DNA from 3 places in the Georgenia halophila genome. Region 3 is predicted to be linked to each of the others. Evidence: riboswitches for the same ligand, from Rfam matches in the RefSeq annotation. Region 3 holds a riboswitch; each other region holds the start of a gene.
What was found. Region 3 has a riboswitch for ZMP and ZTP ahead of glyA (serine hydroxymethyltransferase). Riboswitches for the same ligand answer to the same signal wherever they lie in the genome.

Region 1: it holds a riboswitch for ZMP and ZTP, as region 3 does, so the genes downstream of both, purH (bifunctional phosphoribosylaminoimidazolecarboxamide formyltransferase/IMP cyclohydrolase) here and glyA (serine hydroxymethyltransferase) in region 3, are expected to answer to the same signal.
Region 2: it holds a riboswitch for ZMP and ZTP, as region 3 does, so the genes downstream of both, glyA (serine hydroxymethyltransferase) here and glyA (serine hydroxymethyltransferase) in region 3, are expected to answer to the same signal.

The regions. Positions count from the first base shown of each region.
Region 1 is NZ_BAABGN010000004.1:322,082-332,023, reverse strand. It holds gene sucD (succinate--CoA ligase subunit alpha) at 1-137, shown strand, start outside; gene ABD907_RS06830 (Clp protease N-terminal domain-containing protein) at 306-854, opposite strand; gene ABD907_RS06825 (helix-turn-helix domain-containing protein) at 938-1,150, opposite strand; gene ABD907_RS06820 (cell division protein PerM) at 1,179-2,771, shown strand; gene ABD907_RS06815 (hypothetical protein) at 2,844-3,326, opposite strand; gene purN (phosphoribosylglycinamide formyltransferase) at 3,369-4,004, shown strand; ZMP/ZTP riboswitch at 4,052-4,142, shown strand; gene purH (bifunctional phosphoribosylaminoimidazolecarboxamide formyltransferase/IMP cyclohydrolase) at 4,198-5,850, shown strand; gene ABD907_RS06800 (hypothetical protein) at 5,973-6,398, shown strand; gene ABD907_RS06795 (NAD(P)/FAD-dependent oxidoreductase) at 6,498-7,781, opposite strand; gene ABD907_RS06790 (DUF3017 domain-containing protein) at 7,805-8,080, shown strand; gene ABD907_RS06785 (NADP-dependent isocitrate dehydrogenase) at 8,172-9,942, shown strand, end outside.
Region 2 is NZ_BAABGN010000004.1:265,541-275,482, forward strand. It holds gene ABD907_RS06695 (helix-turn-helix domain-containing protein) at 1-789, opposite strand, end outside; gene ABD907_RS06700 (class I SAM-dependent methyltransferase) at 906-1,622, shown strand; gene ABD907_RS06705 (exodeoxyribonuclease III) at 1,690-2,508, opposite strand; gene ABD907_RS06710 (bifunctional methylenetetrahydrofolate dehydrogenase/methenyltetrahydrofolate cyclohydrolase) at 2,604-3,485, opposite strand; gene glyA (serine hydroxymethyltransferase) at 3,482-4,780, opposite strand; ZMP/ZTP riboswitch at 4,825-4,911, opposite strand; gene ABD907_RS06720 (GNAT family N-acetyltransferase) at 4,967-5,491, opposite strand; gene ABD907_RS06725 (right-handed parallel beta-helix repeat-containing protein) at 5,534-6,853, opposite strand; gene ABD907_RS06730 (FG-GAP-like repeat-containing protein) at 6,981-9,942, opposite strand, start outside.
Region 3 is NZ_BAABGN010000002.1:268,195-278,136, forward strand. It holds gene ABD907_RS02855 (bifunctional methylenetetrahydrofolate dehydrogenase/methenyltetrahydrofolate cyclohydrolase) at 1-831, opposite strand, end outside; gene glyA (serine hydroxymethyltransferase) at 828-2,126, opposite strand; ZMP/ZTP riboswitch at 2,171-2,257, opposite strand; gene ABD907_RS02865 (GNAT family N-acetyltransferase) at 2,313-2,837, opposite strand; gene ABD907_RS02870 (right-handed parallel beta-helix repeat-containing protein) at 2,880-4,199, opposite strand; gene ABD907_RS02875 (FG-GAP-like repeat-containing protein) at 4,327-9,942, opposite strand, start outside.

The sequences.
Region 1 (9,942 bases), on a different contig from region 3:
TGGGCCACGCCGGCGCCATCGTCTCCGGCTCCTCGGGCACGGCCGAGGCGAAGAAGGTCGCCCTCGAGGCGGCCGGCGTCAAGGTCGGCAAGACGCCGTCCGAGACCGCGCGCCTGGCTCGCTCGCTGCTCGCCTGAGCACCCGGGGGCCGCTCCAGCCACTCCAGCCCGACGACGGCGGTCGCTCCCGCCGGGTGCGCCCGCCGTCGCGGCTCGGCCGGGGACCAGAGTGTTGATCTTGCTGCTATGACGACGAGATCGACACTCTCGTTCGGAGCGTGACCTGCGGGCGGCGTCGCCGGGGGCTCAGGCCGCTTCGGGGCGCGTCTCGAGGGCGGTGCGCACGGTCGCGACCTGCGTGCCGGTGCCTGTCAGTGCCTCAGCCGCCGGCCCACCGCCACGCAGAACGCCCAGCAGCACGTGCCGGTCGTTGATCTCATTGTCCTGCAGCCGTAGCGCCTCCCGGAGGGACAGCTCGAGCGCCTTCTTCGCGTCCGCGGTGAACGGGATGTGGCTGCCGCGCCGACCCTTCCCGCGCAGGGCCCGGCCCGCCCGCTCCAGCGCACCGGTGCCGAAGAGCGTGTCTGCGCTCCGGCTGACCCGCTCCAGGTCGATGCCGAGCGACGCCAGCGCGTCGGCGTCGAGACCGCTTTCCCGGACCATGTCCCGGAGCCGGTCGGCCACCGAGGCCGGGTCGATCCCGGCGTCGCGCAGCGCACGAGCGCCGCTGCCGTCCACGTCGAGCACGCCGAGCGCGACGTGCTCCGGCCCGATGCTCGCGGAGCTCGCCTCGCGGGCGATCTCCTGGGCCAGCACGACGGCGGCGCGGGCGTCCTTGGTGAAGCGTTCGAACATGTCTTGGTCCTCCATCTAAGTGAGGTCTGGTCGGCCGGTCAGGCCGGTCAGGCCGGTCAGGCCGGTCAGGCCGGTCAGGCCGGTCAGGCGCGTCGGCGCCCGTGCTTCTTGTGCACCGCCTGCCGGCTCACACCCAGCTCGGCGGCGATCTCCTGCCAGGACCAGCCGAGCTGCCGGGCACGCTCGACCTGGAGAACCTCCAGCCGCTCTGCGAGCTCACGAAGCGCGCGGACGGCACGGAGGCCGGTGGTCGGGTCCGGGCTCTGGGCGGCATCAGCCGTGTCGGTCAGCGTCATGGTGTCAATGTAGGTTGACGCTGCGGCCGTGTCAACGCATGTTGACGTCCAGCTCGCCCCCGACACGCCGCACGGGCAGGCGGGGCTGGCGCGGCGGCGGGGCGACGATGGGGCGATGGCCACCACCACGCAGACGCGCCCGTCCCGGGCGGCCGGCGCCCCGAGACCCGGCGGGTCCGGTCGGCTGCCGGAGGGCTGGCTGCGCGGGCTGGTCAGCGGAGTCGAGGCGGCGGTGCTGAGCTGGCTCGCTGTCGCCGTGCCCGCCGTGGCCGCCTACATCGCAACGGCAGCGGCTCCGGCGCTGGGCGACGCCTCCTGGCAGAGCGCCGCGGGCACCGGCACCGCGCTGTGGCTCCTGGCGCACGGCGGCGACATGACGGTCGGCGAGGGCACGGTGTCCGTGGTGCCGCTCGGGATGACGCTGCTGAGCGTCGGTGTCGTCTACGCCGCCGTCCGGCGGCTACGGATCGCCGGCTACGGGGCCGCCTCCTTCGCCGTCGTCGGGTTCGTCCTGTCGGTGCTGGTGGCGACCTTGGCCGCGCCGGGTGGACGTCTCGGTGCCCTGCTCGGTGGTGCGGTGGTGTCGACGCTCGGCACGGTGCTCGCGGCGCGCCGCTCGGGCGCGCCGGCCCCGGCATGGTCGGCCGGCGTTCCCGCGTGGGTCCGTGACGGCCTCCGCGGCGCGGGCTGGATCCTGCTGGCCCTGGCGCTGGTGTCCCTCGCTCTGGTGGTCGTGGCCCTGGTCACCGGCTGGGACCGCGTCCGGATGGTCCAGGACGCCTACATGCTCGCCCCGGTCGGTCTGGTCGTCATGACGGCGGCCCAGCTGCTCTACCTGCCCACTGTGGCCGTGTGGGCACTGGCGTGGAGCGCCGGCCCCGGGTTCGCCTTCGGCGCCGGGACACACTTCGCCGCCGGGGAGGCCGTGCCGGCACCCCTGCCCGCAATCCCGCTGCTCGGTGGCCTGCCTTCGCCGGAGGCACCGGGGCCGACGTGGGTGGTGGTCGTGCCCGTCGCGGTCGGTGTGATCGTCGGAGTCTTGCTGCACCGGCGCGCCTCCGGACGAGCCCTGGCGGAGTCCGTCGGCACCGCGATCTTGGCCGCCGTCGTCGTGGCCCTCGCCGCTGCGGTCCTCACGTACGCGGCGTCCGGCGGAATCGGCCCGGGACGCATGGCCGAGATCGGCGCCGAGCCGCCCGCTGTGGCCGGCATGCTGCTTGCCGAGGTCGGGGCGGCACTACTGCTGACCGTGGTCGTCCTGCACCCGCGCACGGCGGAGCTGGTCGGCCTCGGCGCCCGCCGTGCCCGGGAACGGGTCTCCGGGGCCTCCGAACGGCTCTCCCGGCGCAGAAGCGTCGGGCCGGTCGCTGCTGCGGCGGACGTGGCGACCGCCACCGGGCAAGCCCACGACGCCCACCGCGAGGAGGCCGACCGCGAGGACACCGACCGCGACGGCGAAGAACGGCAGGAGGACGGCGCCGCCCCGGACCGCAGCGCCGGGACGCCGGAGGAGGCATCGCCGGCGGAAGAGGCACTGTCCGGGCCGGCGCAGGAGCCACGAGTCGGGGAGGGCTGGAGCGGACCATCGCTGTCCGCGTGGTCCCGCGACGCCGGTCCCTGAGGCAGGGCTCGCCCCTGTGACAGCGCTGGGTGAGGAAGGGCTCGCCGTCCCGCCGCGCCCCGCGGTGCGGCCTCAGCCGGTCTGCATCATCTGCTGCATCTCGTCCATCCGTTCCTGGAGCGAGTTCTCGAACTCGGCGAGGCAGCCGTCCTGCGCCTGCTGCGTGATCGCCGAGTCCATGCACTCGGAGTACGCGCTGTACTCGCGCCACAGCACGATCTGCCCGGACATCGTCAGCGCCATGAACGCCGCCACCACGAGCCCGACGGCGAGCACCGCCGGCGTGGCCCCCCGCACCTTGGCGGAACGCACCCGCACGAGGGCGACGATGCCCAGGACGAGCGACCCGACCGCCACGACGGCCGTCACGATCGGGACGGGCCACGGCGGCGCCATGAGCGAGAGGGCGACCGTGATCAGCAGCGCGAGACCGAAGACCCGGACCAGGCGCATCGCCCTCTTCTGGGTCTCCTCGTCGGGTTCCTCGTGCTGGTCTCGGGGCGAGCCGTACGGTCTGCCGGGTGGTGAGGGTGGCGGAGACTGCTGGTCGGGCATGAACCCATCATGTCCCACGAGCCGACTACTCTCGCCCAGGTGATCGACTCCCACTCCGTCACGACGCGCCGTCCGGCCAGGATCGTCGTGCTCGTCTCCGGCGGAGGTTCCAACCTCGCCGCCCTGCTCGAGGCCACCGGTGACGCGGAGTACGGCGCCCAGGTGGTCGCCGTCGGCGCGGACCGAGAAGGTGCTGGCGGGATCGACCTGGCTCGCCGGGCCGGTTTGCCGACCTTCGTCGAGCGGGTCCGCGACCACGACGACCGGGCCGCGTGGGATGTTGCGCTGACCGAGCAGGTTGCCGCGCACGACCCCGACCTCGTCGTCTCGGCCGGGTTCCTCAAGCTCAGCGGACCGCTCTTCCTCGAACGCTTCGAGGACCGCTACCTCAACACGCACAACTCGCTGCTGCCCGCGTTCCCGGGCATGCACGGGCCGCGGGACGCGCTGTCCTACGGCGTCAAGATCACGGGCGCCACGCTCTTCTTCGTCGACGCCGGGGTCGACACCGGCGCCATCGTCGCCCAGGTCGCCGTCCCGGTTCTCGACGACGACGACGTGGAGAGCCTCACCGAACGCATCAAGGCCGCCGAGCGCGGACAGCTCGTCGAGCTGGTGGGGCGGCTGGCCCGGGAGGGCTGGCAGATCGAGGGGCGCAGGGTCCGCATCGGGGCCTGACCCGGTCGACCGCGCCGCTTCACCCGCCCGCCTAGTTCGCTAGAGTGGGTCCCGGCCGTGACTGGCGAGAAGGTGGAGCACACCACCGGGGAGCGGCCGGAACCACCCTGCAGCGCACCGCACGCCTGGGTGCCGGGATCGGGTGCCCGTCCGGGTGCCTGAGCCCCGTCGTCGACACATCCAGGAGCGTCAGTTGACCAGCCAGCCCGCCGGTACCGCCTCGAACCGCGTGCCCGTCCGTCGCGCCCTCGTCTCCGTCTACGACAAGTGCGGGCTGGAGGACCTGGTCCGCGGGCTGCACGAGGCCGGTGTCGAGCTCGTCTCCACCGGCGGCTCCGCCCGGCTCATCACCGAGGTCGGCGTCCCGGTCACCAAGGTCGAGGACCTCACCGGGTTCCCCGAGTGCCTGGACGGGCGGGTCAAGACGCTGCACCCGCGGGTCCACGCCGGCATCCTCGCCGACCGGCGCCTCGAGACCCACGTCAACCAGCTCGCCGACCTCGGCATCGAGCCGTTCGACCTGGTCGTCTCGAACCTCTACCCGTTCACCGAGACCGTGGACTCCGACGCCACCCCGGACGAGTGCGTCGAGCAGATCGACATCGGCGGCCCGTCCATGGTGCGCGCGGCGGCGAAGAACCACCCCTCGGTCGCGATCGTCACCTCACCCGCTCGGTACGCCGACGCCCTCGACGCCGTGGCCGCGGGCGGATTCACCCTCGATCAGCGCAAGCAGCTCGCCGCCGAGGCGTTCGCCCACACCGCGGCCTACGACGTCGCGGTCGCCAACTGGTTCGCCGGGTCCTACGTCGGTGCCGAGGACGGTTGGCCCGACTTCGTCGGCGAGACCTGGGACAAGGGCGAGGCGCTGCGCTACGGCGAGAACCCGCACCAGGCAGCAGCGCTCTACCGCGACACCGCCGGACCCGCCGGCCTCGCCGGCGCCGAGCAGCTCCACGGCAAGGCGATGTCTTACAACAACTACGTCGACACCGATGCCGCACGCCGCGCTGCGTACACCTTCGACGAGCCCGCCGCGGCCGTCATCAAGCACGCCAACCCGTGCGGCATCGCCGTCGGGGCCGACATCGCGGAGGCTCATCGCAAGGCGCACGCCTGCGACCCGGTCTCCGCGTTCGGCGGGGTCATCGCGACGAACCGGCCCGTCACGGTGGAGATGGCGAACCAGGTCGCCGGCGTCTTCACCGAGGTCGTCGTCGCACCCGACTACGAGGACGGCGCGCTGGAGGTCCTCCAGGCGAAGAAGAACATCCGCGTCCTGCGCTGCCCGGCGCCGACGGGGGAGCGGCCCGCGGAGATCCGCCAGATCAGCGGCGGGATCCTCGTGCAGATGCGCGACCACGTCGACGCCGACGGCGACGACCCCTCCACCTGGACGCTCGCTGCAGGCGAGGCCGCCTCTCCCGAGCTGCTCGCCGACCTGGCGTTCGCCTGGAAGGCGTGCCGGTCGGCCAAGTCCAACGCGATCCTCGTCGCCCACGACGGCGCGAGCGTCGGCATCGGCATGGGCCAGGTCAACCGCGTCGACTCCTGCCGCCTCGCCGTCGAACGCGCCAACACCCTCGGCGTGGAGGTCGCCTCAGACGTCGACGGCGCCGGTGGAGCCGAGAACGTCGGTGGGGCCGCTCCGCGGCGCACGCACGGTGCCGTGGCCGCCTCCGACGCGTTCTTCCCGTTCCCCGACGGGCTCCAGGTGCTCCTCGACGCCGGCGTCACCGCCGTCGTCCAGCCGGGTGGGTCGATGCGGGACGACGCCGTGGTGGAGGCCGCGCAGGCCGCCGGGGTCACCATGTACCTCACCGGCACGCGGCACTTCTTCCACTGAGCCGCGGGAACCTGCGTCTCTTCCACTGAGCCGCGGGAACCTGCGTCACGGAACGACCACGGGCGGCGTGGCGGCACGCGTAGCGTCGTGACCGGTCCTGTGGTCGAGGTTGGGAGCCCGGTGTGCATCCTGCGAGCAAGAAGTGCGTCGTCGCCGCGGTGATCCTCGCCGTCGTCGGGTTCACGCTGAGCATCGCGTGGCGGGTCTTCCTCGAACGAGGCATGCCGGCCCTCTGGGGCGAGGTCGGCGGCTACGACAGTCCGAGCGAGGGCTTCTACATGACGATGGCGTGGCTCTCGCCCATGATGGCCTCCGTCGAGCGGGTGCTCCTCACCGTCGCCGGTGCGCTGGTCGGTGCGGCGGTCGTCATCCAGGTGCTCGCACCGCGGATGGAGTCGATCGCCGAGGCGGCCGAGGAGTCCGGCGGGACGGCCGAGGAGCTCGCCGAGGAGGTTCCCGGTGAATTCTCCGGGGAGTTCCGCGAGGCGGCGGACGAGCCGGAGCGCCCGAAGACGACCTACGACCCGCGCAGCTACCGGCGTCCTTGACCGAGTGTCGTAGCCGAACGGACCGTTCGGGGACTGGTGTGTCGGATGTGACTGGGGTGGTACCGCTCGTGCCGGCCCGGAGCCGATTGGTCCGTTCGGCTACGCGCGATCGCGCCAGGCGAGCGCCTTCTTGAGCGGAACGGCCGGGTCGGCGGCCTTCTCGACGTCCAGCGCCGGCCTGGCCCCTCCGACGAGGAGGCGGCGCAACGGCCCGACGTCGCGCGGCCGGTCGGCGGTGAACCCGGCCACCAGGCGCACGGTCGAGCCGGGGCGGTCCTCGACGAAGAGGGCCGTCCACGCCGGACCCGTCGGATCGCCGCGGTAGACGACCCGTGCGCCATCACCGGACCGGCCCACCAGGGTCAGGTGGCGGCCGAACTGGGTCGAGAACACGTACGGCGCCGGCGTCGGCGGCTGCTCGCCGCCGAGCAGACCGGCGACGACGGCGGCGGGCTGGGTCAGCGCGGCGTCCCAGTGCCCGCCGGGCACGGTGCCCAGCCCGGCCACCGTCATGTCCGTGCAGTCGCCGACGGCGCGGACGGACGGTGGCGCGCCGGTCACCCGGCCTGCGGCGTCGACGGGGATCGCGCCGCCCGGCGTGAGCGGGACCGAACCCTCGAGCCATGCGGTCGCCGGCCGCACGCCCGTCGCGGCGAGGACGACGTCGGCCGGCAGCACCTCGCCGCCGGCCAGCTCCACCTCGCCCGGGCGGACGTCGTGGACGGGCGTCGAGCAGCGCAGGTCCACACCTGCCTCCGCGTACCACGGCACCAGGTGCCGCCCGACGGCGGTGCCGACCTGCCGCGCCAACGGCGCCGGCGCCGCCTCCACGACGGTGACGTCGCAGCCCTGGGCCGCGGCGAGTCCGGAGACCTCGGCACCGATCCACCCGGCCCCGACGACGACGAGGCGGCGCCCCGGCCGCAGCAGCCCACGCAGCCGGTCGGCATCGTCGGCCCGGTGCAGCGTGACCGCGCCACGCCAGGAGGACGGGGCGACGGCGTGCGCGCCGACGGCGAGGACGACGACGTCCGCCCGGTACGTCGCGGCCCCAGCCCCGGCTCCCGTCCCGGTCTCGACCGCCTCGACGTCGACCTCGGCCCAGCTCTCGCCGGCACGCATGGCGACGGCCCGGTGGCCGAGCACGACGCGGTCGGCCAGCTCGGTCAAGTCACCGAGCCCGTCGTCGGAGAGCCACCGGGGCTCGGTGCGGGCGAAGAGCTCCTTCGACAGCGGGGGCCGGTCGTACGGCGGCACCGTCTCGGTGCCGACAACCGTGACCTCGCCGGAGAATCCCCGTGCACGGAGCTCGGCGACGGTGCGCAGGCCGGCCAGTCCGGCGCCGAGCACGAGGACCGACCGGGGGACGGGGTGTTCGGGCACCCGTCCACGGTAGCCTCGCAGGCGTGACCAGCACGCGCACCCTCCGCATGACGGCCCTCACCGCCGTCCTGGGCACACTCGTCGCCGTGTGTCTGCTCACCGTCCTGGTCCGGGTGTCCGTCGCGATCGTCGTCCTCGCCGCGGCACTCGCCGCCGCCGGCCTCGTCCGCGCCGTCTCGCCGACTGCCGTCATCCCCGGGGCTCGCTCGCGGGCCTTCGACGTCGCCTTCCTGCTGGTGCTCGCCGCCGCGCTCGGGTACCTCAGCCTCTGGGGGAACGCCACCGTCGTGGGCGGCTGAGGCCCAGTCACCGGAGCCGACGGAACGGCCGGTACCTGGAACCGATATCTTGATGTCGAACAAGCTGCCACCACCGGATGGGATCCGTCTCTTGGCCACGATCATCTATACCCACACAGACGAAGCGCCCATGCTGGCGACCTACTCGTTCCTGCCGATCATCCAGGCCTACGCCTCGACCGCAGGGGTGGAGCTGGAGACGCGCGACATCTCCCTTGCCGGGCGCATCATCGCGCACTTCCCGGAGCACCTCACCGAGGATCAGCGCCTCCCCGACGACCTGAACGAGCTCGGCGAGCTCGCGAAGACGCCGGAGGCCAACATCATCAAGCTGCCCAACATCAGCGCCTCCGTCCCGCAGCTCAAGGCCGCCGTCGCCGAGCTCCAGGCGCAGGGCTACGCCCTCCCGGACTACCCGGACGAGCCCGCCACCGCCGAGGAGAAGGAGATCCGCGCCCGTTACGACAGGGTCAAGGGCAGCGCCGTGAACCCGGTCCTGCGCGAGGGCAACTCCGACCGGCGGGCCCCCGCCTCGGTCAAGGCCTACGCCCGGCAGAACCCGCACTCGATGGGCACGTGGAGCCCCGAGTCGAAGACCGACGTCGCCACCATGGGAGCCGACGACTTCCGGGACAACGAGCAGTCCGTCGTCGTCGCGGCGGACGACACCCTCACCATCCGGCACGTCGCGGAGGACGGCACCACCACCGTGCTCAAAGAGTCACTGCCGGTCCTCGCCGGTGAGGTCGTGGACGGCACCGTGATGCGCGCCGCCGCGCTGGACCGCTTCGTCGCCGAGCAGATCGCGCGGGCGAAGTCCGAGGGCGTCCTGTTCTCCCTGCACCTGAAGGCCACGATGATGAAGGTCTCGGACCCGATCATCTTCGGCCGCGTGGTCCGGGCCTTCCTCCCGGAGGTCTTCGCCACCTACGGCGAGCAGCTCGCCGCGGCGGGCCTCGACCCGAACAACGGGCTCGCCGGCATCCTGTCGGGCCTCGACGCCCTCGAGCCCGAGGTGCGCGACGGCGTCAGGGCCGCGATCGACCGGGGGCTCGCCGAGGGACCGGAGCTCGCGATGGTCGACTCCGACAAGGGCATCAGCAACCTCCACGTGCCCTCCGACGTCATCGTCGACGCCTCCATGCCGGCGATGATCCGCAGCTCCGGCAGGATGTGGGCCCCGGACGGCGAGCAGGCCGACACCCTCGCCGTCATCCCGGACTCGAGCTACGCCGGCGTCTACCAGACCGTCATCGACGACTGCCGCGCGAACGGCGCGTACGACCCCACCACCATGGGCTCGGTGCCCAACGTCGGCCTGATGGCGCAGAAAGCCGAGGAGTACGGCAGCCACGACAAGACCTTCGAGATCGCCGAGACCGGCACCGTCCAGGTGGTCGACGCCGCCGGGAACGTGCTCCTCGAGCACCGCGTGGAGCCCGGCGACCTCTGGCGCGGCTGCCAGACCAAGGACGTACCGATCCGGGACTGGGTCAAGCTCGCCGTCACGCGCGCCCGCGAGACCGGCTCGCCCGCCGTGTTCTGGCTCGACGCGGAGCGTGCCCACGACGCCAAGCTCATCGAGAAGGTCAAGGAGTACCTGCCCGGGCACGACACCTCGGGGCTGCAGATCGAGATCATGTCCCCGGTCGAGGCGACCAGGTTCTCGCTGGAGCGCATCCGCCGCGGCGAGGACACCATCTCCGTCACGGGCAACGTGCTGCGCGACTACCTCACCGACCTCTTCCCGATCCTCGAGGTCGGCACCTCCGCGAAGATGCTCTCGATCGTGCCGCTGATCAACGGCGGCGGCCTGTTCGAGACGGGCGCCGGCGGCTCCGCACCGAAGCACGTGCAGCAGC
Region 2 (9,942 bases), on a different contig from region 3:
GCGGCGCGCCTCCACCATGCGGCGCTCGGTGATCCAGTCGAGCAGGGTGCGGCCCGTGCGTTCCCGGACCACGGTGGTCAGGTGGCCGGTCGTGTACCCGAGGGACGCCGCGACGTCGCCGGCCGACACCGGCTCCGTGAACACCGCCTCGATCTCGTCGAAGACCCGGGTCACCAGCTGGTCGGGGACGGACCCGGCCGGCGGCGCCAACCGGGAGGCGGCGACCAGGATCCGGGTCAGGAGCGCGGCGACGGCGTCGCGCGCACCGAGCCGGCTCGGGTCGCTCACCTCCTCGGCGAGCTCGGCGAACCAGGACGACCAGCGCTGCCGGTCGGCCTCGGGGACGAGCGCACGACCGCCGTCGGCCACGAAGATCGACAGGAGCGGGTGCAGCGACCAGGCGAGCGGCGACACGGAGGCGAGCGACGGGACGGCGTCCGGGGTGAAGAAGACCGACCAGCCGTGGCTGTGCGTGATGCGCGAGATGGCGCTCACGCCCATCACCTGACCGGGCGGGACGGCGATGACGGTCCCGTCCCGCAGCTCCCACTCCTCGCCGCCGATCGAGACCGTGCCGCTTCCCTCCTCGACGTAGACGAGGACGAGGAAGTCGTGCGCGTGGCGGTGGTCGGACGGCAGGTCGGACGTGTCGTGATCGACGTGGACCACAGACACCGGTGCCACGCCGGGACGTGCGTCGTAGCGGAAGACCGGGGTGCCGTCCGAGCGCACCGTGCGCAGGCGACCGACCGGTCCGGCGGACGTACCGCCCGAAGATCGTCCGGTCATGTCCGACATCCGTCCTGTCCCGGCGAGGCTCGGCGAGCGAGGCTGTGCAGCAAGACAGCCGGTCTACCACGTTCCGGCACGGCACAGGCACGAGCGATGGGTAGCAGACAGAGACGATGAAGATGACCAGCACGGCGAACGTTCGGATTCTTGACCAGCGCAGCCCACAGGAGCGTGAGCGAACATTCCTGCCCGGCACGGGCAAGGAATGGCTGCTCCCGTTCTACGACGCGTTCAGCCGGTTCGCCGGCATCCGGGCGCTCCACCGGCGGGCCGTCACCCGGGCGGGTATCACCGCCGGCCAGGTCGTCCTCGACGTCGGCTGCGGCACGGGCAATCTGGCGCTCGCCGTGCTCGATGCGGTGCCGGGCGCCAGAGTGACCGGCCTCGACCCCGACGGCCGCGCCTTGCGCCGGGCCGCACGCAAGGCCGTGCGGCGCGGCGTCCCGCTGACCCTCGTGCAGGGGTACGCGGACCGGCTGCCCGGGGCGCAGGCCTCGTTCGACCACGTGATCTCGTCGCTGGCCATGCACCACGTGGACGACGACGGCCGGACGGGTTTCGCCCGAGACGTCGCCCGGGTGCTGCGGCCTGGTGGAATGGTCACGATCCTCGACTTCGGTGGCCCCGGCGACGGCGCAGGTCACGGCCACGGCCACGCGCACCGGCACGGCCTGCGCCGCCGCCGGACCGGGAGCCCGCACGTCTCGCGGAACGTCGACGGCTCCCTGGCGGAGCTGCTGGACGCGGCCGGGCTGCGCGACGCCCGCGAGACCGAGCACCTCGACCACCGCTCCGGTCCCGTCACCATCGTGCAGGCGAGACGCGCCTGAGACCCGCCGGGCGCCCGGTCGCTCGCCGCCGCGCCCGGCGAATTCGCGTCCGCATCCGCCGCGGGGCTCAGATCTGGTAGTCGACCACCACGGGCGCGTGGTCGGAGAACCGCTGGTCGTACGCCGGGGCACGGTCCACCACTGCGGATGTCGCGCGCGCGGCCAGCTCCGGCGTCGCCAGCTGGTAGTCGATACGCCAGCCGGCGTCGTTGTCGAAGGCCTTGCCGCGCCAGGACCACCACGTGAACGGACCCGGCCCGTCACCACCGAGGCGCCGGCCGACGTCGACCCAGCCGAGGTCGTCGAACCACCGGTCGAGGTAGGCGATCTCGCCGTCGAGCGCACCGGAGTTCTTGTTGTAGTTGCCCTTCCAGTTCTTGATGTCGGGCTCGCGGTGGGCGACGTTGACGTCGCCGCCGACGATGACGTCCCGCTCCCCCGCCGCCGCCTGCCGCGCGAGCTCCGAGAGCCGCGCGGTGACCTTCTCGAGGTGCGCGTACTTCAGGTCCATCTTCTCGGTGCCCGCCGTGCCGGAGTGCAGGTAGACCGAGACCGCCGTCAGCGGACGGTCCGAGCCGGGAGCGTCCAGGTCCATCTCGACCCAGCGGCCCGTGTCCACGGCGGCCTCCGGGACCCCGTTGCCGAGGCCCACCCGGACCGCCCGGGCGGGCAGGCGACTGGCCACCGCGACCCCGGCACGCCCCTTGAAATCGCTGGCGTGGTGCGCCGTCGTCCACTCGTGGCCGAGGTGGTTCTCGAGGATCTCGTCGGTCGCGCGAACCTCCTGCAGGAGCAGGACCTCGGGTCGGCGATCGTCGAGCCAGCTACCCATCCCGCGCTTGTAGGCAGCGCGGATGCCGTTGACGTTGACGGAGGCGATTCGCATGCCTCAATCGTGACCGATACGGCAGGCGCGTCGGCCCCCGGTCCGACGATTTCCGGGCATGAGTGCCGATTGTCACGCCGCCCGACCGTCGCGGGTCAGCCGGCCTGGCGCTCCGCAGAGTCGACGACGTTGGCCAGCAGCATCGCGCGGGTCATCGGCCCGACGCCGCCGGGGTTCGGCGACAGCCACGACGCGACCTCCGCAGCGCCGTCGGCCACGTCCCCGCGCAGCCTGGCCTTGCCGGTCTCGGGGTCCTCGACGCGCGAGACGCCCACGTCGAGGACGACGGCGCCGGCCTTGACCATGTCGGGCGTGACGATTCCCGGGCTGCCCGCCGCGGCGACGATCACGTCGGCGTTGCGCACGTGCGAGGCCAGGTCGCGGGTGCCGGTGTGGGTCAACGTCACCGTCGCGTTGATGGTCTTGCGGGTGAGGAGCAGCCCGATGGAGCGGCCCACCGTGGTGCCCCGCCCGACGACGCACACGTCCTTGCCTGCCAGGTCGATGCCGTACCGGTCGAGCAGCTCGAGCACGGCGCGTGGCGTGCACGGCAGCGGGGAGGTGATCTCCTCCGCGACCCGCAGGACGAGGCGACCGAGGTTGGTCGGGTGAAGACCGTCGGCGTCCTTGCCCGGGTCGATGAGCTCGAGCACGCGGTTGGCGTCGACGCCCTTCGGCAGGGGCAGCTGCACGATGTATCCGGTGCACGCCGGGTCCGCGTTCAGGCGCGCGACGGCGGCCTCGACGTCGGCCTGGCTGGCGTCCGCCGGCAGGTCCTCGCGGATGGAGGAGATGCCGACCTCGGCGCAGTCGCGGTGCTTGCCGCCCACGTAGGCCTTCGAGCCCGGGTCGTCACCGACGAGCACGGTGCCCAGGCCGGGCGTGATGCCCCTCTCCCGGAGCGCGGTGACCCGCTCGGTGAGTTCCGCCTTGATCGTTGCCGCTGTCGCCTTGCCGTCGAGAGTCTGTGCCGTCACTGGTCCAGTCCTGGGTAGAGGGGGAAGTTGTCGGTCAGGGCCCGGACCCGGGCACGCATGCCGAGGACGTCCGTGGCCGAGCCGTCGCGAAGGGTGGTGGCGATGATGTCAGCCACCTCCGAGAACTCTGCCGCGCCGAAGCCGCGGGTGGCCAGCGCGGGTGTGCCGATGCGCAGGCCGGAGGTCACTCGCGGCGGCCGCGGGTCGTTCGGCACGGCGTTGCGGTTGACGGTGATGCCGGCGTCGTGGAGGAGGTCCTCGGCCTGGCGGCCGTCGAGCGCGGAGTCCCGCAGGTCGACGAGGACCAGGTGGACGTCGGTGCCACCGGTGAGGACCGAGACGCCCGCGCCGCGCACGTCGGGCGCGGTCAGCCGCTCGGCGAGGATCCGGGCGCCCTCGAGCGTGCGCTCCTGCCGCTCGGCGAACTCCTCGCCGGCGGCCAGCTTGAAGGCCACGGCCTTGGCGGCCACCGCGTGCATGAGCGGTCCGCCCTGCTGCCCGGGGAAGACGGCGGAGTCGAGCCGCTTGGCCCACCGTTCCTTGTCCTGGGCCAGGAGCACACCGGAGCGAGGCCCCCCGAGGGTCTTGTGGACGGTGGAGGACACGACGTCGGAGACGGCCACCGGGTTCGGGTGGAGGCCCGCCGCGACCAGCCCGGCGAAGTGCGCCATGTCGGTCCACAGGTAGGCGCCGACCTCGTCGGCGACCTCCCGGAACGCCCCGAAGTCGAGCTGGCGCGGGTAGGCGGACCACCCGGCGATGATGACCTTCGGGCGGGTCTCGAGCGCCGCCTGGCGGACGAGGTCCATGTCGACGCGGTGGGTGTCGGGATCCACGCCGTAGGCGGAGACGTCGTACAGCTTGCCGGAGAAGTTGAGCTTCATCCCGTGGGTGAGGTGCCCGCCGTGCGCGAGCGACATGCCGAGGACGGGGTCACCGGGCTCGGCGAGCGCGTGCAGCACGGCGGCGTTGGCCTGTGCTCCGGAGTGCGGCTGGACGTTGGCGTACTCGGCGCCGAAGAGGGCGGAGGCGCGGGAGATGGCGAGGTTCTCGGCGATGTCGACCTGCTCGCAGCCGCCGTAGTAGCGCCGGCCTGGATAGCCCTCGGCGTACTTGTTGGTCAGGACGGAGCCCTGGGCCTCGAGAACCGCGCGCGGCACGAAGTTCTCGCTGGCGATCATCTCGAGGGTGCCGCGCTGGCGGTCCAGCTCGCCGCCGAGGACGGCCGCGATCTCGGGGTCCAGCTCGGCGAGCGACTGGTCTGCCACGGGAGTCCTTGTCGTGGTTTGGCTCATACTTCCCTCCGAAGGTCACACGTGCGCGTGGTATTCCACTGGTGACCCTCGGCCCAGGCGTACGACCTCAGGGGTGCTGCTCGTGTCGCTCCCCGGTGGTGATCCACCCGGCGCCAGTCACGACACGTCCAATGTACACACCCGACGGCGGAGCTCGTCCACCCCGGCACCCCGTCCCGCGAGATGTCAGGCGGTCGCGTCGTCCATCGAGCCGAGCACCTCGTCGGCGTCGGGGTCGTCCTCGCCCAGGATGCGACGCAGGTACGCGTAGGTCAGGTCACCGGTGTGCTGGTCGAACTGGTGCTCGTAACCCGCCTTGTTGTACATCGCGAGGTTGTGCTTGGAGTCCTGCCCGGTGAAGACCCAGACCTCCTTGGTCTGCTCGGGCAGGTACGTCAGCACGGCCATGAGCAGCTTGGTGCCGATGCCCCGGCCCTGCAGGTCCGGCACGACCGCGAGCCGCCCCAGCGTGGCCTTCTCCGCCTCCAGCTCGACGCGTATCGAGCCCACGAGACGGTGCCCGAGCCATGCGCCGAGCGTGACGACGTCGGCCCGCTCGATGTCGGCCACCAGCTCGGTGAGCGTCTGCGTCAGCGCCGGCAGGTTCGGGTCGCCGTACAGCTGCGCCTCCGTCACGAAGGCCGCCCGCCGCACGGTGAGCAGCTCACCGGCCCCGTCGGCGGTGATGAGGTCGATCCTGACGTCGTCCATGGGCACAGTTTGGCATCCGGTCACAGATGTCCGCGCACGGAATCAGTCGGCGAAGGCGATGGTGCACGCGTTCTCGCCCGGTATCGGGGTGCTCTCCGGACCGACGGCGATGCCGTGCTCGACCTGCTCGCACACCAGGCCTGTGACACTGCCGCCGCCCTGCCCGGTGTAGATGACCGCAGCACGGCCGCTGCCACGGATCGTGGTGGACTCGAGCGCCGCGACGGCGGTGCCGCCGACCTGGATGCCCGCCTCGCCCCCGGTGATCGTCGAGCCGGTCAGGACGGGGGACGCCGTGTCGCCGGCGTAGAACCCGACCGTGTTGCCGTCGAAGGTGCTGTCCTCGACGGAGCCGGTGGCCGCGCCGAGGAAGCAGATGCCGCACTGGCCGTTCGCCTCGAACGTCGCGCCGAGGACCGAGGCGCGGTGCCCACCCGTCACCGCGATCCCCGCCCAACCGTTGTCCCGGAGGACCGAGTCGGTGATCTCGAGGGTGGTGCCGCGGCCGGAACCCTGCTCGCCCTGGGCGGACATGTGGATGCCCGCCCCGCCGCTGCTCTCGTCGCCGACCGCGCCGCTGAGCACCGCGTCCTCCACCACGAGCGACGCCGAGGGGCCGCCGACCACCACGGACCCGACGGCCGCGCGGTCGCGCTCGAGCGCGAGCGACCGCAGCTCCACGCGGTCGGCCGTCGCGACGAGGATCGTCGCCTCCGGTGCCGACGATCTCAGGACCGTACGCTCCGGGCCCGCGCCGCGGAGGGTGACCCCGCCGAGGAGCACGACCGGCTCCGTGAGGTCCCACGTGCCGGCGCCGAGCTCGATCACGCCGCCGGACTCGGTGGCGGCGACCGCGAGGGAGAGGTCGTCGTCGGGCGTGAGCGGGAGGTCGGGTGCCGCGGCGCCCGTCATCGTGGCGATCGTCCGGTCCCGGACGGCGGTCGCGACCGCGCCGTCGGCGCTCACGGTCTCGAGGCCCTCCGCGATGCCGGCGGCGAGGTCGGCGTCGGCGCACCGGACCTTCGCGGCGACCCGCTGCGCCTCGGCGACGGCGTCGGAGAGGACGTCGGCGGGGGGCTCGTCGCTCGAGGCCGCCTTCTCGGACCCGGGCTTGTCGGCGGATCCGACCGGCGACGTCGCCGTCTGCCCCTCGGCGAGCTGTTCGGTGCCGAAGGAGCCGACGTAGCCCTGCACGGCGTCTACGACGATCGCGACGGGCACGGCGCACACGTCGCGCTCGGCCGCAGCAGTCGCCCGGGTCGCCGTCTCCACCGCCTTGCCGGCACCGGCCGACGGCTGCACGTCGCCACCACAGCCGGCGAGCAGCACGGCCATCGCGGCGATCGCCGCAAGTCTCCTCACCAGGCACTCCCCCCGACGGACCGCCGTCGCGGTCACCTGCCCGGTCCAAGCGTAGGACCGGTCGTGGCCGCCCGTGGCCGATTCGACGCCGTACTTGCACGGCCTGGCTCGCGGCCCGTCCCCCGCATCACGGCTTCTTGCCCCGGCCCTTCCCGTTGCCCGGGTGCGTCGAGCCGTCATCCGCCTCGACCGAGCCGCCGGTGCCTCCGGTGCCGGCCGTGCCGCCGGCGCCGCCGGCGCCGCCGGCGCCGCCGTTGCCGGGCTGAGGGTCACGGGGGCCGCCCTTCTGGTCCTGCCAGTGGCCGGAGTCGCGCTGGGTGACCAGGCCGGTCTCGCCGAACGGCTCCCCGTTGCGGTCGGCGTCGGTGCCGAGCTGCGCGGCGATCGTCCGGTCGGCACCCTGCGCCCACGACAGGTCGTACAGAAACGTGTACATGCCGGGTGAGGGCTGTCGTGAGACGGCGGACTGCCCGAACGGGTTGAACGGCACGACGTAGGAGTTGAGCTCGCCCGACCAGTCGATGAGGCGGTCCTCCTGCGTGTTCGCGGAGAGGACGTCGACCCCGGCGCCGCCGAAGGCGCGGTCCGCCCAGGCCGTGTCACCGTCGACGGTGACGTTGCCGCCGCCGTCGGTGGTCGGGTCGTCGTCGCTGTCGAGGGTGTCGTTGCCCCAGCCGCCCCACAGCGTGTCGGAACCGGTGCCGCCGACGAGCCAGTCGTTGCCGTGGTCGCCGAAGATCACGTCGTCGCCGTCGGTGGTGCGTCCGTCCACGGTGTCGCCGTCGAGATGGTCGAAGCCGAGCACCCAGATCCGGTCGCCGGACGCCGTGGGGTCGAGCGTGCCGGCGGCGGTGAGGGTGACGCGGCGCAGCGGGTCGTCCGGGTTGTAGAGGGCGAAGTAGGTGAGGTCGTGGTCGAACTGGAGCTGGTCCGGCGCCGCGACCGGGCGGTGGAAGTCGTTGCGCACCACCCCGCCGGCGCGGCCGAGCGCGGTGCCCGGCACGTAGGAGAGCGGGAGCGCCTCGGCGCCGGAGATGCCGTCGTCGCCACCGCCGCCGTGCAGGAAGTCGGTACCGAGGCCGCCGAAGATCAGGTCGTCGGCGTACATCGGTTCGAAGTACGGGTCGTGCGCGGAGCCGGCGGGCTGCAGCGACCACGGCGTGAGGTCCACGGTCTTCGTCAGCGTGCCGGTCGGGTTGACGACGGCGACCTGGTGGTTGCCGGGGGTGGAGATGGTCCGCTGCGTGGTCGGTGTCGTCACGCCGGCGAGCGGCTCGAGCGAGCCGTGGCGCGAGGTGACGATCCGGCCCTCGTCGCCGAGGATGCCGTCGGTGCCGGTGCCGCCGGAGAGCCAGTCGCTGCCCCAGCCGCCGACGAGGTCGTCGTCGCCGGCGTCGCCGTAGACGACGTCGTTGCCGCCGCCGGCGTAGACGGTGTCGTCGCCGCCCTCGCCGTGGATCTCGTCGGGGGCCCAGACGTCGGCGGTGGCGCGCCCGGCGGCGGCCACGTCGGCCTGCGTGACGTCGAACAGGTCGGGCCGCACGTCCGGCCCGCCGGGGGTGCTGTCGAGCAGCGTGACGGCGCGGGGCAGGAGGCGGACCGGGTCGTCGTGGGTGTCGTAGACGAACGTCAGGTACGCGCCGTCGGCACCGACGAGGCGGTGGATGTCGCCGTTGTCGCCGACGACGACGTCGGAGTCGCTGCCGTGGCCGCCAACGCGGTCGTTGCGGTCGTGCGCGTCGCCCGCGCCACCGAAGATCAGGTCGCCGGCGTCCGGACGCTGGGCGATCGTGTCCAGCCCGTACATCGAGGAGGAGCCGCCGACGAGGTCGTCGCGGCCGAGGCCGCCGAGGACGACGTCGGCGCCGCCGCCGCCCTCGACGTAGTCGTCGCCGTCCGCGGCGCTCCCGCGGCTCGGCGTGACCACGAGGAGGCCGGCGGCGTCGCGCGCGGGGCCGACCCGGGCGCCCTGGCCGGGCGCGCCCGTGTCGACGACGCCGTCGCGGTCGAGGTCGATCGAGCCGTCGCCCTGGATCACGTCGTCACCGAGGCCACCGAACAGCAGGTCGTCGTGCAGGCCGCCCGCGAGGTAGTCGTCGCCGTACCGCGTGGCCGGCGTGGTCTCGGTGTGCTCGGTGAGCACCAGCCGCAGGTCCGACCAGTCGGTCGGGCCGTCGGGGCTGCGGCTCCAGGCGGTGGAGACGTTGGCGGCGCCGGCGTCGGCCTCGTCGGTCGAGTAGATCAGCGCGTCGGTGAGCTCGCGCATCCGGGGGTCTCGGTGGTCGAGGACGCGGGTGAGCCGGGCGGTGTCGCCGACGACAAGGTCGCGGCCGGTGCCGCCGTCGACGGCGTCGGAGCCGGTCCCGCCGAGCAGGACGTCCTCGCCGGACCAACCGAGCACCACGTCGTCGCCGCCGAGGTCGACGGCCACCGAGACGATCGACGCCACGGCGAGCGCTCCGGACACCTCCGCCCAGGTGAGGCTCGCGTGGTCACCGGCCGCGAGGTCGTGGCCGCCGCCGAGGTCGATCCGGTCGGCGCCGAGGCCACCGAGGACGACGTCGACCTGGTCGCCGCCCCAGATGCGGTCCGAGCCGCCGGTCCCGGGGGCGAATGGCTCGAGGGAGTCCGGTGCGAGGAGCTCGTTCCACCGCAGCGGCTGGTCACCGTCGGCGGTGAGCCGGGCACCGTCGCCGGTCACGACGTTCCTGCCGTCGCCCGCGAGGACCAGGTCGTCGCCCGTGCCGGCGAGGACGACGTCTCCTCCGGAGCCGGTCACGACGACGTCGTCACCGCCGAGCTCCGGGTGGGTGCTCCAGGCGCGGTCGACGTCCGAGGGGTCACCGTCGAGGAGCTGCATGTCGACGAAGCCGTGGTCGCCGAGCACCACGTCGGCCCGGTCGACCGGGCCGGCGGCGCGCTCGCCGGTGTTGGTGCCGATGATGTCGCCGCCGAGACCGCCGAGAACGATGTCGGCCCCGACGCCGGAGGTGATGACGTCGTCGCCGCCGATCGTCGGGTCGACGGTGACGACGAGGCCGACGAGCCGCTCGACGCCGTCGGTCGTGTCACCGGGGCCGCCGTGTCCG
Region 3 (9,942 bases):
GCGGGTCATCGGCCCGACGCCGCCGGGGTTCGGCGACAGCCACGACGCGACCTCCGCAGCGCCGTCGGCCACGTCCCCGCGCAGCCTGGCCTTGCCGGTCTCGGGGTCCTCGACGCGCGAGACGCCCACGTCGAGGACGACGGCGCCGGCCTTGACCATGTCGGGCGTGACGATTCCCGGGCTGCCCGCCGCGGCGACGATCACGTCGGCGTTGCGCACGTGCGAGGCCAGGTCGCGGGTGCCGGTGTGGGTCAACGTCACCGTCGCGTTGATGGTCTTGCGGGTGAGGAGCAGCCCGATGGAGCGGCCCACCGTGGTGCCCCGCCCGACGACGCACACGTCCTTGCCTGCCAGGTCGATGCCGTACCGGTCGAGCAGCTCGAGCACGGCGCGTGGCGTGCACGGCAGCGGGGAGGTGATCTCCTCCGCGACCCGCAGGACGAGGCGACCGAGGTTGGTCGGGTGAAGACCGTCGGCGTCCTTGCCCGGGTCGATGAGCTCGAGCACGCGGTTGGCGTCGACGCCCTTCGGCAGGGGCAGCTGCACGATGTATCCGGTGCACGCCGGGTCCGCGTTCAGGCGCGCGACGGCGGCCTCGACGTCGGCCTGGCTGGCGTCCGCCGGCAGGTCCTCGCGGATGGAGGAGATGCCGACCTCGGCGCAGTCGCGGTGCTTGCCGCCCACGTAGGCCTTCGAGCCCGGGTCGTCACCGACGAGCACGGTGCCCAGGCCGGGCGTGATGCCCCTCTCCCGGAGCGCGGTGACCCGCTCGGTGAGTTCCGCCTTGATCGTTGCCGCTGTCGCCTTGCCGTCGAGAGTCTGTGCCGTCACTGGTCCAGTCCTGGGTAGAGGGGGAAGTTGTCGGTCAGGGCCCGGACCCGGGCACGCATGCCGAGGACGTCCGTGGCCGAGCCGTCGCGAAGGGTGGTGGCGATGATGTCAGCCACCTCCGAGAACTCTGCCGCGCCGAAGCCGCGGGTGGCCAGCGCGGGTGTGCCGATGCGCAGGCCGGAGGTCACTCGCGGCGGCCGCGGGTCGTTCGGCACGGCGTTGCGGTTGACGGTGATGCCGGCGTCGTGGAGGAGGTCCTCGGCCTGGCGGCCGTCGAGCGCGGAGTCCCGCAGGTCGACGAGGACCAGGTGGACGTCGGTGCCACCGGTGAGGACCGAGACGCCCGCGCCGCGCACGTCGGGCGCGGTCAGCCGCTCGGCGAGGATCCGGGCGCCCTCGAGCGTGCGCTCCTGCCGCTCGGCGAACTCCTCGCCGGCGGCCAGCTTGAAGGCCACGGCCTTGGCGGCCACCGCGTGCATGAGCGGTCCGCCCTGCTGCCCGGGGAAGACGGCGGAGTCGAGCCGCTTGGCCCACCGTTCCTTGTCCTGGGCCAGGAGCACACCGGAGCGAGGCCCCCCGAGGGTCTTGTGGACGGTGGAGGACACGACGTCGGAGACGGCCACCGGGTTCGGGTGGAGGCCCGCCGCGACCAGCCCGGCGAAGTGCGCCATGTCGGTCCACAGGTAGGCGCCGACCTCGTCGGCGACCTCCCGGAACGCCCCGAAGTCGAGCTGGCGCGGGTAGGCGGACCACCCGGCGATGATGACCTTCGGGCGGGTCTCGAGCGCCGCCTGGCGGACGAGGTCCATGTCGACGCGGTGGGTGTCGGGATCCACGCCGTAGGCGGAGACGTCGTACAGCTTGCCGGAGAAGTTGAGCTTCATCCCGTGGGTGAGGTGCCCGCCGTGCGCGAGCGACATGCCGAGGACGGGGTCACCGGGCTCGGCGAGCGCGTGCAGCACGGCGGCGTTGGCCTGTGCTCCGGAGTGCGGCTGGACGTTGGCGTACTCGGCGCCGAAGAGGGCGGAGGCGCGGGAGATGGCGAGGTTCTCGGCGATGTCGACCTGCTCGCAGCCGCCGTAGTAGCGCCGGCCTGGATAGCCCTCGGCGTACTTGTTGGTCAGGACGGAGCCCTGGGCCTCGAGAACCGCGCGCGGCACGAAGTTCTCGCTGGCGATCATCTCGAGGGTGCCGCGCTGGCGGTCCAGCTCGCCGCCGAGGACGGCCGCGATCTCGGGGTCCAGCTCGGCGAGCGACTGGTCTGCCACGGGAGTCCTTGTCGTGGTTTGGCTCATACTTCCCTCCGAAGGTCACACGTGCGCGTGGTATTCCACTGGTGACCCTCGGCCCAGGCGTACGACCTCAGGGGTGCTGCTCGTGTCGCTCCCCGGTGGTGATCCACCCGGCGCCAGTCACGACACGTCCAATGTACACACCCGACGGCGGAGCTCGTCCACCCCGGCACCCCGTCCCGCGAGATGTCAGGCGGTCGCGTCGTCCATCGAGCCGAGCACCTCGTCGGCGTCGGGGTCGTCCTCGCCCAGGATGCGACGCAGGTACGCGTAGGTCAGGTCACCGGTGTGCTGGTCGAACTGGTGCTCGTAACCCGCCTTGTTGTACATCGCGAGGTTGTGCTTGGAGTCCTGCCCGGTGAAGACCCAGACCTCCTTGGTCTGCTCGGGCAGGTACGTCAGCACGGCCATGAGCAGCTTGGTGCCGATGCCCCGGCCCTGCAGGTCCGGCACGACCGCGAGCCGCCCCAGCGTGGCCTTCTCCGCCTCCAGCTCGACGCGTATCGAGCCCACGAGACGGTGCCCGAGCCATGCGCCGAGCGTGACGACGTCGGCCCGCTCGATGTCGGCCACCAGCTCGGTGAGCGTCTGCGTCAGCGCCGGCAGGTTCGGGTCGCCGTACAGCTGCGCCTCCGTCACGAAGGCCGCCCGCCGCACGGTGAGCAGCTCACCGGCCCCGTCGGCGGTGATGAGGTCGATCCTGACGTCGTCCATGGGCACAGTTTGGCATCCGGTCACAGATGTCCGCGCACGGAATCAGTCGGCGAAGGCGATGGTGCACGCGTTCTCGCCCGGTATCGGGGTGCTCTCCGGACCGACGGCGATGCCGTGCTCGACCTGCTCGCACACCAGGCCTGTGACACTGCCGCCGCCCTGCCCGGTGTAGATGACCGCAGCACGGCCGCTGCCACGGATCGTGGTGGACTCGAGCGCCGCGACGGCGGTGCCGCCGACCTGGATGCCCGCCTCGCCCCCGGTGATCGTCGAGCCGGTCAGGACGGGGGACGCCGTGTCGCCGGCGTAGAACCCGACCGTGTTGCCGTCGAAGGTGCTGTCCTCGACGGAGCCGGTGGCCGCGCCGAGGAAGCAGATGCCGCACTGGCCGTTCGCCTCGAACGTCGCGCCGAGGACCGAGGCGCGGTGCCCACCCGTCACCGCGATCCCCGCCCAACCGTTGTCCCGGAGGACCGAGTCGGTGATCTCGAGGGTGGTGCCGCGGCCGGAACCCTGCTCGCCCTGGGCGGACATGTGGATGCCCGCCCCGCCGCTGCTCTCGTCGCCGACCGCGCCGCTGAGCACCGCGTCCTCCACCACGAGCGACGCCGAGGGGCCGCCGACCACCACGGACCCGACGGCCGCGCGGTCGCGCTCGAGCGCGAGCGACCGCAGCTCCACGCGGTCGGCCGTCGCGACGAGGATCGTCGCCTCCGGTGCCGACGATCTCAGGACCGTACGCTCCGGGCCCGCGCCGCGGAGGGTGACCCCGCCGAGGAGCACGACCGGCTCCGTGAGGTCCCACGTGCCGGCGCCGAGCTCGATCACGCCGCCGGACTCGGTGGCGGCGACCGCGAGGGAGAGGTCGTCGTCGGGCGTGAGCGGGAGGTCGGGTGCCGCGGCGCCCGTCATCGTGGCGATCGTCCGGTCCCGGACGGCGGTCGCGACCGCGCCGTCGGCGCTCACGGTCTCGAGGCCCTCCGCGATGCCGGCGGCGAGGTCGGCGTCGGCGCACCGGACCTTCGCGGCGACCCGCTGCGCCTCGGCGACGGCGTCGGAGAGGACGTCGGCGGGGGGCTCGTCGCTCGAGGCCGCCTTCTCGGACCCGGGCTTGTCGGCGGATCCGACCGGCGACGTCGCCGTCTGCCCCTCGGCGAGCTGTTCGGTGCCGAAGGAGCCGACGTAGCCCTGCACGGCGTCTACGACGATCGCGACGGGCACGGCGCACACGTCGCGCTCGGCCGCAGCAGTCGCCCGGGTCGCCGTCTCCACCGCCTTGCCGGCACCGGCCGACGGCTGCACGTCGCCACCACAGCCGGCGAGCAGCACGGCCATCGCGGCGATCGCCGCAAGTCTCCTCACCAGGCACTCCCCCCGACGGACCGCCGTCGCGGTCACCTGCCCGGTCCAAGCGTAGGACCGGTCGTGGCCGCCCGTGGCCGATTCGACGCCGTACTTGCACGGCCTGGCTCGCGGCCCGTCCCCCGCATCACGGCTTCTTGCCCCGGCCCTTCCCGTTGCCCGGGTGCGTCGAGCCGTCATCCGCCTCGACCGAGCCGCCGGTGCCTCCGGTGCCGGCCGTGCCGCCGGCGCCGCCGGCGCCGCCGGCGCCGCCGTTGCCGGGCTGAGGGTCACGGGGGCCGCCCTTCTGGTCCTGCCAGTGGCCGGAGTCGCGCTGGGTGACCAGGCCGGTCTCGCCGAACGGCTCCCCGTTGCGGTCGGCGTCGGTGCCGAGCTGCGCGGCGATCGTCCGGTCGGCACCCTGCGCCCACGACAGGTCGTACAGAAACGTGTACATGCCGGGTGAGGGCTGTCGTGAGACGGCGGACTGCCCGAACGGGTTGAACGGCACGACGTAGGAGTTGAGCTCGCCCGACCAGTCGATGAGGCGGTCCTCCTGCGTGTTCGCGGAGAGGACGTCGACCCCGGCGCCGCCGAAGGCGCGGTCCGCCCAGGCCGTGTCACCGTCGACGGTGACGTTGCCGCCGCCGTCGGTGGTCGGGTCGTCGTCGCTGTCGAGGGTGTCGTTGCCCCAGCCGCCCCACAGCGTGTCGGAACCGGTGCCGCCGACGAGCCAGTCGTTGCCGTGGTCGCCGAAGATCACGTCGTCGCCGTCGGTGGTGCGTCCGTCCACGGTGTCGCCGTCGAGATGGTCGAAGCCGAGCACCCAGATCCGGTCGCCGGACGCCGTGGGGTCGAGCGTGCCGGCGGCGGTGAGGGTGACGCGGCGCAGCGGGTCGTCCGGGTTGTAGAGGGCGAAGTAGGTGAGGTCGTGGTCGAACTGGAGCTGGTCCGGCGCCGCGACCGGGCGGTGGAAGTCGTTGCGCACCACCCCGCCGGCGCGGCCGAGCGCGGTGCCCGGCACGTAGGAGAGCGGGAGCGCCTCGGCGCCGGAGATGCCGTCGTCGCCACCGCCGCCGTGCAGGAAGTCGGTACCGAGGCCGCCGAAGATCAGGTCGTCGGCGTACATCGGTTCGAAGTACGGGTCGTGCGCGGAGCCGGCGGGCTGCAGCGACCACGGCGTGAGGTCCACGGTCTTCGTCAGCGTGCCGGTCGGGTTGACGACGGCGACCTGGTGGTTGCCGGGGGTGGAGATGGTCCGCTGCGTGGTCGGTGTCGTCACGCCGGCGAGCGGCTCGAGCGAGCCGTGGCGCGAGGTGACGATCCGGCCCTCGTCGCCGAGGATGCCGTCGGTGCCGGTGCCGCCGGAGAGCCAGTCGCTGCCCCAGCCGCCGACGAGGTCGTCGTCGCCGGCGTCGCCGTAGACGACGTCGTTGCCGCCGCCGGCGTAGACGGTGTCGTCGCCGCCCTCGCCGTGGATCTCGTCGGGGGCCCAGACGTCGGCGGTGGCGCGCCCGGCGGCGGCCACGTCGGCCTGCGTGACGTCGAACAGGTCGGGCCGCACGTCCGGCCCGCCGGGGGTGCTGTCGAGCAGCGTGACGGCGCGGGGCAGGAGGCGGACCGGGTCGTCGTGGGTGTCGTAGACGAACGTCAGGTACGCGCCGTCGGCACCGACGAGGCGGTGGATGTCGCCGTTGTCGCCGACGACGACGTCGGAGTCGCTGCCGTGGCCGCCAACGCGGTCGTTGCGGTCGTGCGCGTCGCCCGCGCCACCGAAGATCAGGTCGCCGGCGTCCGGACGCTGGGCGATCGTGTCCAGCCCGTACATCGAGGAGGAGCCGCCGACGAGGTCGTCGCGGCCGAGGCCGCCGAGGACGACGTCGGCGCCGCCGCCGCCCTCGACGTAGTCGTCGCCGTCCGCGGCGCTCCCGCGGCTCGGCGTGACCACGAGGAGGCCGGCGGCGTCGCGCGCGGGGCCGACCCGGGCGCCCTGGCCGGGCGCGCCCGTGTCGACGACGCCGTCGCGGTCGAGGTCGATCGAGCCGTCGCCCTGGATCACGTCGTCACCGAGGCCACCGAACAGCAGGTCGTCGTGCAGGCCGCCCGCGAGGTAGTCGTCGCCGTACCGCGTGGCCGGCGTGGTCTCGGTGTGCTCGGTGAGCACCAGCCGCAGGTCCGACCAGTCGGTCGGGCCGTCGGGGCTGCGGCTCCAGGCGGTGGAGACGTTGGCGGCGCCGGCGTCGGCCTCGTCGGTCGAGTAGATCAGCGCGTCGGTGAGCTCGCGCATCCGGGGGTCTCGGTGGTCGAGGACGCGGGTGAGCCGGGCGGTGTCGCCGACGACAAGGTCGCGGCCGGTGCCGCCGTCGACGGCGTCGGAGCCGGTCCCGCCGAGCAGGACGTCCTCGCCGGACCAACCGAGCACCACGTCGTCGCCGCCGAGGTCGACGGCCACCGAGACGATCGACGCCACGGCGAGCGCTCCGGACACCTCCGCCCAGGTGAGGCTCGCGTGGTCACCGGCCGCGAGGTCGTGGCCGCCGCCGAGGTCGATCCGGTCGGCGCCGAGGCCACCGAGGACGACGTCGACCTGGTCGCCGCCCCAGATGCGGTCCGAGCCGCCGGTCCCGGGGGCGAATGGCTCGAGGGAGTCCGGTGCGAGGAGCTCGTTCCACCGCAGCGGCTGGTCACCGTCGGCGGTGAGCCGGGCACCGTCGCCGGTCACGACGTTCCTGCCGTCGCCCGCGAGGACCAGGTCGTCGCCCGTGCCGGCGAGGACGACGTCTCCTCCGGAGCCGGTCACGACGACGTCGTCACCGCCGAGCTCCGGGTGGGTGCTCCAGGCGCGGTCGACGTCCGAGGGGTCACCGTCGAGGAGCTGCATGTCGACGAAGCCGTGGTCGCCGAGCACCACGTCGGCCCGGTCGACCGGGCCGGCGGCGCGCTCGCCGGTGTTGGTGCCGATGATGTCGCCGCCGAGACCGCCGAGAACGATGTCGGCCCCGACGCCGGAGGTGATGACGTCGTCGCCGCCGATCGTCGGGTCGACGGTGACGACGAGGCCGACGAGCCGCTCGACGCCGTCGGTCGTGTCACCGGGGCCGCCGTGTCCGGAGATCGCCGCCGCGAGCTCCTGCAGCGCGGCGAGCTGGTCGGGAGTGAGCACGCCGTCGCCCGGGAGGTCGGTGCCCGGCTCGAACCAGAGGACCAGGCCGCGGTCGCCGAGGATGACGTTGCCGCCGCTGCCGCCGTGCAGCGAGTCCGAGCCCTGCCCGCCGACGATGACGAGCGGCAGGGTCGAGGTGTCGCCGCGCACGACGTCGTCGTCGCTCTCCGCCACCTGCGGGCCGGTGACCGTCCGGGTGAAGGTGCGGGTCACCTCGACGACCACGTAGGGGTCGACGCCGGACCGGGGCGCGCCCGCGTCGAAGGTGACCGTGCCGTCCGCGGCGAGCACCGCGTCGACCTCGACGCCGTTGACCAGCACGCGGACACCGGTGACCGTGCCCTCGCCGTCGCCCAGGTCGATCGTCCGCACGCCGCTCCAGCGGCCGGTGACGGTGCTGACCTGCTGGACCGTCGCGCTGACGGTCGAGCCGAGCGGTGGCGTGTCGAGCAGGCCCACCGTCCCGGCGGCGAGGTCGACGACGTAGCGTCCCGGCGCCACCGGGGTGCCGTCCACGCTGACGGCGACCACGTCGGAGGCCACCGGTCCGTCGCCGCCGCTGAGCCGGCGGACGAGGTCGATCAGCCGCAGCAGCGAGTCGTACTGGCCCTGGGCGTTGACGACGAGGTCACCGTCCTCGCCGAGGTGCAGGTCGAGGAGGACGAGGTCGTCGCCGAGACCCGTGTTGAGCCAGGTCTGCGTGCGGACGCCGGCACGGTGGTGCGTGCCGTCCACGCGGATCCGGTCGGCGCCGGAGCCGGTCCAGACGCGGACGCCGTCGGCGAGCGTGCCGCCGGGGCCGACGCGGTAGGAGATCGAGCCGCGCGCGAGGCCGAGCATGGCGATCTCGGCGTCGGCGGCGACGGTCGCGTCGCGGTCGCGGGCCGCGGAGGTCTCGTCGGTGATCAGGACGTCCCGGTCCCCCGCCCACGCTCCGGCGTCGGAGACGAGCAGGGTGTGGCGGCCGTCGCCGAGGTCGAGGTTGAGGGTGGCGTGGAGGTCGTCGAGGTCGCCGGCGAGGAAGGTCGGTCGCCCGGTGCGGCCCACGGCGGCGAGCGAGGAGACGTAGACGCGGTCGTCGCCACCGTGGGTGCGCATGTTCGTGACGGCGGAGGTGCCGCGCACGTTGAAAACGTCCGTCCCCGAGCCGAGGTCGATCTCGAGCCACTCGTCGGTGAGGCCGTGGTAGCCGATGCCGTCGACGCGGAGGCGGTCGTCCGCTGCGCCGGCCGACCCGGTCGCCGTGACGGTGAGCCGCAGAGGTGCGGTCTCGTCGTTGACCTCGCCGTGGAAGCCGACGTAGAAGTCCGTCCCGAGCTTCCAGACCCACACCGACCGGGCGCAGTCGCTGCGGCCGGCGCTGCCGCAGGACGCCGCGTCCGGGAAGAGCAGTTCCTGGATCGCGGCCGCGAGCACCTCGGCGGTGGTGGCGGAGGTGAAGGTGAGCGCGCCGATCCCGACGACCGTGAGGGTGACGGTGCCGGCGCCCGCGGTCGAGACCTGGTAGACGCGGTCGACGCCGCCGCGGGCGACCATGTCCAGGCCCTCGATGGACGTCGGCGTGATGGTGCCGACGTCGCCGGTGGTGTCGGCGCCGTCGTCGACGTGCACGACGTCCGTGCCGGTGCCGCCGTCGAGGACGAGCAGCGCGTCGATGCCGGCGAGGCTGCCCGGCCCGTCGGTGCCGCGCACGCCGGCGGTGGAGCCGACGGCGATCGCGTCGTCGCCGGCGCCGCCGTGGACGGCGGTGTGGCCGTCGACGGTGCGCACGTTCACGACGTCGTCGCCGCGGCCGGTGCGGACGACGGTGGTGCCGGCGTGGGTCGAGGCGACGGTGAGGGTGTCGGGGCCGTAGCCGAGGAGGAGGTCGAGGGTCTCGAAGCCGTCGTAGGTGATGCCCCCGGGCACCGGGACGCCCGCGAAGACCCGGTCGCCGCCCATGCCGAATCCGGTCAGCCGGCCGGCCGTCAGGACGCCGGTCGTGGTGCCGGGGCTGTCCTCGTCGTGGACGACGAGCACGTCGACCTGGGCGCTCTCGCGCACCTCGACCGTGCCGTTGTCGGGCTCCTCCGGGTGGTCGGAGGTCTCCCCAGGCAGCAGGATCGGCAGGTAGTCGTCGAGCGAGATGTCCCAGACCGGGTCGGGGTCGAGGCCGCCCTGGACGTACAGCGGGCCCTGGATCCTGGTGAGGCGGTCGGCGGTGTCGGCGAACGACTGGAGGCCGTTGCCGTCGACCACGTCGTCGTCGATCGCGCGCAGCACCACGCGGCGCTCCTGCCACCAGGTCGCCGGGCCGAAGTCGAGCCACAGGCTGCCGTCGGCGGCCACACGCACCCCGTCCGATGCGGCGACGTCCACCTCGACCTGCACGTTCGTCCGGTAGGTGCCGCCGTCGGTGCCGACCACGGTCGGAGTCGGGACGGGGTCGATGCGGACGCTGACGACGCCGGCGGGCCGCTGCGTGAGGCGCACGGTGTAGTCGTCGGTCTCGCCCCCCTCGGTCAGGCGCGTGCTGCCCCGCGACGGCGTGACCACGACGCCCGGGGTGTCGCCGTCGTGCACCTCGATGGTGAGGATGCCGACCTCTAGGCCGTCGTAGTC